Regions from separate parts of the Pseudomonas sp. Q12-87 genome, predicted to be linked through region 1. Evidence: predicted binding sites of a transcription regulator. Region 1 holds the regulator's gene; the other holds the start of a gene.
The links. Region 1 encodes FliA, which starts transcription of late flagellar genes. Its sites were predicted from a motif close to CTAAAGTTTNNNNNNNNNNNGCCGNTAA; they were not measured.

Region 2: AD663_RS12240 (methyl-accepting chemotaxis protein) is a predicted target of FliA. The motif match lies at 2,062-2,089, and genes of this name have one in related genera.

What each region holds. Positions count from the first base shown of each region.
Region 1 is NZ_LHVI01000024.1:183,554-187,750, forward strand. Features, by position in the region: gene AD663_RS19165 (chemotaxis protein CheA) at 1-18, opposite strand, end outside; gene AD663_RS19170 (protein phosphatase CheZ) at 49-834, opposite strand; gene AD663_RS19175 (chemotaxis response regulator CheY) at 853-1,224, opposite strand; gene fliA (RNA polymerase sigma factor FliA) at 1,388-2,131, opposite strand; gene fleN (flagellar synthesis regulator FleN) at 2,128-2,958, opposite strand; gene flhF (flagellar biosynthesis protein FlhF) at 3,075-4,197, opposite strand, start outside.
Region 2 is NZ_LHVI01000019.1:57,139-61,335, forward strand. Features, by position in the region: gene pnuC (nicotinamide riboside transporter PnuC) at 1-96, opposite strand, end outside; gene AD663_RS12240 (methyl-accepting chemotaxis protein) at 308-1,942, opposite strand; gene AD663_RS12245 (undecaprenyl-diphosphate phosphatase) at 2,213-3,043, shown strand; gene AD663_RS12250 (DUF1294 domain-containing protein) at 3,040-3,468, shown strand; gene AD663_RS12255 (MmcQ/YjbR family DNA-binding protein) at 3,472-3,825, opposite strand; gene AD663_RS12260 (LysR substrate-binding domain-containing protein) at 3,822-4,197, opposite strand, start outside.

The DNA.
Region 1 (4,197 bases):
ATCGGCGCCGAAGCTCATTAGTGGCTGCTCCTAAAACAGGGCTAAAACTCAGAATCCAAGGCTGGACAGCAAATCGTCCACATCGTCCTGACCGGACATAACGTCTTCTCTTTTATCGGCATGAATCTGCGGACCTTCACCCTGAGAGAGATGTTTTTGTGGATCTTTTTCAGCAAGTATCGCTTCACGGTCGTGTTCGATGCCTGCAAAGCGGTCGACCTGGCTGGCCATCAACACCAGTTTGAGCAGATTGCTTTCCACTTCGGTGACCAGTTGGGTCACACGCTTGATTACCTGGCCTGTCAGGTCCTGATAGTCCTGGGCCAGCAGAATGTCATTGAGGTTGCTCGCCACCGCACGGTTCTCGGTGCTGCTGCGCGTCAGGAAACCGTCGACTCGACGGGCCAGTTCGCGAAACTCCTCGGCACCCACTTCGCGGCGCATGAAGCGGCCCCAGTCGGTGCTCAGGGCCTGGGCTTCTTCGCTCAGTCCATTGACCAACGGGGTAGCGCTTTCCACCAGGTCCATGGTGCGGTTGGCCGCGGCCTCGGTGAGCTTGACCACATAACCCAGGCGCTCGGTGGCGTCAGTGATCTGCGAGACTTCCTCGGCCTGCGGCATGTGCGGGTCGATCTGGAAATTGACGATCGCACTGTGCAGTTCACGGGTGAGCTTGCCGACTTCCTGGTACAGACCACGATCGCGGGTCTGGTTGAGCTCATGAATCATTTGAACCGCATCACCGAAGCGGCCCTTTTCAAGGCTGTCGACCAGTTCGCGGGCATGTTTTTTCAGGGTCGATTCGAAATCGCCCATTGAAGATTCGTTATCCATAGCTCCCCCGTGGCGCCGTTAACCGATGCGTTCAAAGATTTTTTCGATCTTCTCTTTCAACGCCTGGGCCGTGAAGGGTTTGACCACGTAGCCGTTCACACCGGCCTGGGCCGCTTCGATGATCTGCTCGCGCTTGGCTTCGGCGGTGACCATCAGCACCGGGAGGTGCTTGAGTTTTTCATCGGCGCGCACGTGGCGCAGCAAGTCGATACCGGTCATGCCGGGCATGTTCCAGTCAGTCACCAGAAAGTCGATGCTCCCGCTGTTGAGGACCGGGATGGCAGTAGTGCCATCGTCGGCCTCGACCGTGTTGGTGAACCCAAGGTCACGCAACAGGTTCTTAATGATCCGCCGCATCGTTGAGAAGTCATCAACGATGAGGATTTTCATGTTCTTGTCCAATTCGACCTCCAAGCAGTCTTAAACGCGTCCAGCACCTGAACGCGCCATTTCAATCAATCCGGCACAACACTCGACAACGGTACGGAGCACAACGAATGACGACTGGTACGGCGCACGCCATACCTGTCTTGCCATGTCTCCACACTGCCTGTCAGCGCGCTCGCCACTCCCCCAAACGCCCCCGCAAACGGGCCGCGCACTGGCTGTGTAACTGGCTGACCCGCGATTCGCTGACCCCCAGGACTTCACCGATTTCCTTGAGGTTCAGCTCTTCGTCGTAGTACAGCGCCAAGACCAGTCGCTCACGCTCCGGCAAATTGGCAATCGCATCCGCCAGCGCGCTCTGGAAACGCTCATCTTCCAGGTCACGCGACGGCTCCATGTGAGCACTCGCGCCGTCCTCGTGCAGTCCTTCGTGTTCGCCGTCCTGCAACAGGTCGTCGAAACTGAACAGGCGACTGCCCAAGGTATCGTTCAAAATCCCGTAATAATCATCGAGACTTAACTGGAGTTCGGCCGCAACCTCGTGATCTTTAGCGTCACGCCCGGTTTTAGCTTCAATTGCACGAATGGCATCACTGACCATGCGGGTATTGCGATGCACCGAACGCGGTGCCCAATCACCCTTGCGGACTTCATCGAGCATTGCGCCGCGAATGCGGATACCGGCATAGGTCTCGAAACTGGCACCCTTGCTCGCGTCATATTTGTTCGACACTTCAAGCAAACCGATCATGCCCGCCTGGATCAAGTCCTCGACCTGGACACTGGCCGGCAACCGGGCCAGCAAGTGATAGGCGATGCGCTTGACCAGGGGCGCGTAACGCTCGATCAGTTCGTATTGGGCGTCCCGTGCCGATTTCTTGTAGAGATGGTTGTAACCGCTGGCTGTCATAACACGGGCCCTGCTGTTTGTTGCACGAGACGCTCGACGAAAAATTCCAGATGCCCGCGTGGGTTGGCCGGCAGTGGCCAGGTATCGACCTTCTGGGCGATTGCCTTGAACGCCAGCGCGCATTTGGAACGTGGAAAGGCTTCATAGACGGCACGTTGCTTCTGGACAGCCTTACGTACGCTTTCGTCGTAAGGCACGGCGCCGACGTATTGTAGGGCGACGTCCAGGAAGCGATCCGTGACCTTTGTCAACTTGGCGAACAGGTTGCGTCCTTCCTGAGGGCTCTGGGCCATGTTGGCCAGGACACGGAAGCGGTTCATGCCGTAGTCGCGGTTCAATAACTTGATCAGGGCATAGGCGTCGGTGATGGACGTCGGCTCGTCGCAGACCACCAGCAATACCTCCTGGGCGGCGCGGACGAAACTGACGACCGAGTCGCCGATGCCGGCTGCGGTGTCGATCACCAGCACATCGAGGTTGTCCCCGATGTCGCTGAAGGCCTGGATCAGGCCCGCGTGCTGGGCCGGGGTCAGGTGAACCATGCTCTGGGTGCCGGAGGCTGCCGGCACGATGCGAATCCCGCCGGGCCCTTGCAAGAGCACATCGCGAAGTTCGCAACGGCCTTCGATGACGTCCGCCAGGGTGCGCTTGGGTGTGAGCCCCAGCAGCACGTCGACGTTCGCCAGGCCCAGGTCGGCGTCCAGCAGCATGACCCGTCGGCCAAGCTCTGCCAGAGCCAGGGACAAGTTCACTGACACGTTAGTCTTCCCGACGCCACCTTTGCCGCCGGTCACCGCGATCACCTGTACGGGATGCATGCTGCCCATGTTCGTTCTTTACCTTGTCTTACTTAGACGGAGGCCACATTACTGGCTGCGCGTTCACATACGGAACAATGCATGGCAGACCATCGATGTAGGTACAAAAAATATTCATGATTACCTCAGCCGACCTGCTTGGTCGGGCTGTGGTAGATATCAGCGAACATGTCAGCCATGGCTTCTTCGCTGGGTTCTTCCTGCATTTGCACACTCACGGCACGGCTGACCAGTTGATGACGGCGCGGCAGATGCAAATCATCCGGGATCCGCGGCCCGTCGGTCAGGTAAGCCACCGGCAGTTCATGGCCGATCGCCAGGCTCAACACCTCGCCCAGGCTTGCCGTTTCATCCAGCTTAGTCAGGATGCAGCCGGCCAGCCCGCAGCGCTTGTAGCTGTGGTATGCGGCGGTTAGAACCTGTTTCTGGCTGGTGGTTGCCAACACGAGATAATTTTTCGACTTGATACCACGCCCGGCCAGGCTTTCAAGCTGCATGCGCAGGGCCGGATCGCTGGCTTGCAGGCCGGCGGTATCGATCAGCACGACGCGCTTGCGCAGCAATGGCTCCAGCGCCTGGGCCAGGGATTGGCCCGGATCCACATGGGTCACCGACACATTGAGGATCCGGCCCAGGGTCTTGAGTTGCTCCTGGGCACCGATGCGGAAACTGTCCATGCTCACCAGGGCGATGCTCTGGGCGCCGTACTTGAGAACATAACGGGCGGCGAGCTTGGCCAAGGTGGTGGTCTTGCCCATGCCGGCAGGACCGACCATGGCAATCACACCGCCCTCTTCCAGCGGCTCGACTTCCGGTGTGGCAATCATGCGTGCCAGGTGCGCCAGCAACATGCGCCAGGCCTGGCGAGGCTCTTCGATGCCGTTGATCAGCGCCAGCAGGTCCCGGGACAACGGGCCGGACAGGCCGATGCGTTGCAGGCGACGCCACAGGTTGGCCTGGGCCGGACGGCTGCCTTGCAGCTGGTTCCAGGCCAGGGAGCCCAATTGAACTTCCATCAGTTCACGCAGGCTGTTGAGTTCGAAGCGCATCGAGTCCAGGGCACGCGGGTCGACACCACGGGCTGGCGCGGCCTGGGCCGGTGCAGCGCGACGCGGTTCGGCCGGGGCCGGTTCGATGAGTGGTTCAGCTGCGGTCAGCGGCAGGCCGGCGGTGAGCGGCTGGCCAGCGAACAATTGACGATTGGTGCCGGCAGCCTCGCCTTCACTGCTGCGCAGGCTCAATTCGGCC
Region 2 (4,197 bases), on a different contig from region 1:
GACCAGGCCGATCGGCCAGCACCAGGGGTTCTGCTTGACGGTCAGCCAGACAGCGATCACGCCGAGGGCTGCGGCAAACAGTTCAAGCCCGGACATGGCGGTTCCTTGGGGAAGTCGGAGAGGGCGGGGATTGTAAACGTTATGGCGTGGGCAGCTCCAACCTCAATGCTGAATGTGCCCCGTGGCGAGGGAGCTTGCTCCCGCTGGGCTGCGTAGCGGCCCCTTTTTTGTGAGCGCTTCGCACTCAAGCGGGATCAAGCTCCCTCGCCACAATGAATCACAACAGTCTTAAGTGAACATTGGCCCGTCAGACCCGGAACTGCTTGAGCAACCCGTTCAGCTCTTCGCTCAGTGCCTTGAGGCGTGTGCTCGCCAGGCTGGACTGTTCGGCCGCGATGGCGGTGCTGTGGGACAGGCCCGCCGCTTGGGTGACGTTCTGGTTGATGTCTTCCACCACGTGAGCCTGTTGCAAGGTGGCGCTGGCGATGGATGCGTTCAGGCTGTTGAGGTTGCGCAGGGCCTGGCCGATTGCATTGAGGCTGGCACCTGCCAGACCGGCCTGTTCGATGGTCAGTTGCGAGGCCCGGCTGCTGTCGCTGATGACTTTCACCGCGGCTTCCGAATGATTCTGCAAGCGTTCGATCATCGCCTGGATTTCGGCGGTGGACTTTTGCGTGCGCTGGGCCAGCAGGCGCACCTCATCGGCCACCACGGCGAAGCCCCGGCCTTGTTCCCCGGCGCGGGCGGCTTCGATCGCGGCGTTGAGGGCCAGCAGGTTGGTTTGCTCGGCAATGGAGCGAATCACTTCCAGCACGCTGCCAATCTGCGTGCTTTCGCTCGCCAGGGTGCGGATCACTTCCACCGCCTGATCGATGGTCTGGGACAGTCGGTCGATCTGCTGCAAGCTGCCGTCGATGTTGACCTGGCCTTGCTGGGCCTGGGACTCGGCGTCGCGCATCTCGCTGGCGGCGTGCTCGGCGTTCTTGGCCACATCCTGCACGCCATAAGTCACCTCGTTGATTGCGGTGGCCACCAATTCCATCTGTTGCGATTGTTGCTGGCTGCGTTCCTGGGCCTGGGCGGCATCGTTGCCCAGCTCGCTGGAAGACTGCCCCAAGGCGCTGGCCGAGGCCTGCAACTGGCTCACCACTTGCCGCAGCTTGGCGGTAAAGGCGTTGAAATGCCGGGCCAGCTGGGTGACTTCGTCCTGGCCATGGGTGTCGAGGGTACGGGTCAGGTCGCTTTCGCCGCTGGCGATGTTGGCCATGGCGTTGACCGTTTCCTGCAAGGGGCGAACGATGCTGCGCACGATCAGTGTCAGCAGCAGGGCCATGAGCAGGGTAATCACCAGCCCGATCAACGAGGCCTTGACCACTTGGGACTGGAATTCGGCTTGAACGTCATCCACATAAACGCCCGAGCCGATGACCCAGCCCCACGGTTCGAACAATTGCACGTAGGAAGTCTTGCCCACCGGTGCCTCGGCGCCTGGTTTCGGCCAGAGGTAGTTCACCATGCCGGCGCCCTTGGACTTGGCGATGGTGACCATCTCGTTGAACAGCGCAAAGCCGTTCGGGTCGCGGATCGCCGAGAGGTTCTGGCCTTCGAGTTTCGGGTTGGTCGGGTGCATGACCATGACCGGCGTGAGGTCGTTGATCCAGAAATAATCAGTCTGGTTATAGCGCAGGCCCCGCACGGCATTGAGCGCCTGTTTCTGCGCGGCATCGCGGGTCAGGGTGCCCGCCGTTTCCAAACCGTAGTAATAGCTCAGCACGCCACTGGCGGTCTGCACCACATGCTGGGTTTTCTGCACCTTGGCTTGGTAAAGATCGCTATGGATCTGTTTCAGCATCAGTGCACCCAGCGTCACCAACATCACGATGGCGACGACCAGGATGAGCCACAAGCGTCGGCTGATCGACACACTGCGCAAGCTATTCATACGCTGTCACTCCGGTTTCTTATTCTTGTCATAACGACGGCGGCACTTTAGCGCCCGCCGGGTACGCGTGATTGACCTGGGTCATAACGCGGCAGCGTTATCAGGGCTTGTCTGTTAGGATTTCGGCCCCGCAGCGTAAAACCTGAGCCGATCCGGATGTTTCATTGGTTTTTTTTCGATGATCGCCGTTATCGTGCACGCCTGCGGGCACCTGCATGACACTTGAATATTGATGAGACCCGCACCAGCAGGGTCTTTTTTGGGGGATGAATGGATTTGTGGACTGCCTTTTCGGCACTGATTCTTGGCGTAGTGGAAGGCTTGACGGAGTTCCTGCCGATTTCCAGCACGGGGCACCAGATTGTTGTCGCTGACTTGCTCGAATTTGGCGGCGAGCGTTCGATGGCGTTCAACATCATCATCCAGCTCGGCGCGATCCTCGCGGTGGTCTGGGAGTTTCGACGCAAGATCTTCGGCGTGGTGCTGGGCTTGCCAACCCAGCCCAGCGCTCGTCGGTTCACCGCCAACCTGCTGATCGCCTTCCTGCCCGCCGTGGTATTGGGCGTGCTGCTCGCCGACTGGATTCATCACTACCTGTTCAACCCGATCACCGTGGCTGCAGCGCTGGTGATAGGCGGTTTTGTAATGCTCTGGGCCGAGAAGCGTCAGCACCAAGTGCACGCCGAAACCGTCGACCAGATCACCTGGAAGGACGCCTTGAAGGTCGGCCTGGCCCAATGCATTGCGATGATCCCCGGCACTTCCCGTTCGGGCGCGACCATCATCGGCGGGCTGTTGTTCGGCTTGTCGCGCAAGACCGCGACCGAGTTCTCGTTCTTCCTGGCGATGCCGACCATGGTCGGTGCGGCCGTCTATTCGGGCTATAAATACCGCGAACTGTTCGTCCCGGCGGACTTCCCGGTGTTCGCCATCGGCTTCGTCACCGCGTTCATTTTCGCCATGATTGCGGTCAAGGCCCTGCTGCGCTTCATCGCCAGCCACAGCTATGCCGTATTTGCCTGGTATCGAATCGCCTTTGGCCTGCTGATCCTGGCCACGTGGCAGTTCGGTTGGGTGGACTGGACCGCCGCCAAGCCATGAGTGATCCGGCCATCCGCAAGCCCGTTGTGCGCAATGCCAGCGGTGCGGTGCAGAACCTGCGGGTCAAGCTGACGGTGTTTGCGCTGTTGTGTGCGTTGCCGCTGTTCGGCTCCTTGGTTCTCGGGCTCAAGGAGGCGTCCTGGGTGCCACTGGTGGCCTATGGCAGCGTCAGCGTGGTGGCGTTCGTGTTGTATTGGAATGACAAACGCAAGGCCCGCGCCGACGCCTGGCGCACCCCGGAGAACGTGCTGCACGCCGTGGAGCTGGCGGGCGGTTGGCCTGGCGCCTTGCTGGCCCAGCAGGTGTTTCGTCACAAGACCCGCAAGGTGTCGTTTCAAATGGTGTTCTGGTTCATCGTCCTGCTGCACCAGGTGTTCTGGATTGACCAGCTGTTCCTCGGCGGCCATCTGCTGGCGTTGTTCTGAACCTCACTGGAGCAGCAGGCCAACCTGCGTGCGCTTGGGCAATTTGCTGACCACCAATTGGTGGGAGCGTTGCAGCAAGCCACGCAGTTCTTCGGCGCCCAACGGGTAGGGGACTTGCATGATTACCCACTGGGCCCGTGCCAGGTACGGTGCCGGATGGATGCCCGGCCGGTCGCAGTGTCCAAGAAACAGATCCTTGTCGACCTTGAACGCCAACGAGTCGCCCCGCAACCCCTGAAGGGCAAACATCTTGTTCCCCGCGATGGAGAACACCCTGACGCCGCCCCATTTGTAGTCTTCCCTGGCGCCCGGCAAGCCCAGGCAGAATCGTGCGACATCCTCTTCGCTCAAGCTCATATCAATCTTTCTCCGCATTTTTCGAAAGCTTCCACCAGATGGTCGATCCACGCACGCACCGCCGGCAGCATGCCGCGTCGGTGGGGATAGACCGCCTGGAGCCAGCCGTCTGGCAACGACCACCCGGGCAATAGCTCAACCAGTGTGCCGTCGCGCAGTTCCTCCTCGCAATACATGCTCGGCAACAAGGTAAACCCCAGGCCTGCGAGCGCGCAGGCGCGGCGCACGATGAAATCATCGATGCCCAGGCGCGCTTCCAGGGCCAAATCGACGCTGGCGCCATCGGCATTGCGCAAACGCATGTGCACCAGGCGATCAGCATCCAAGGCGCCGAGCACCGGCAAGTGCTTGAGGTCCTGCGGAACGTCTATC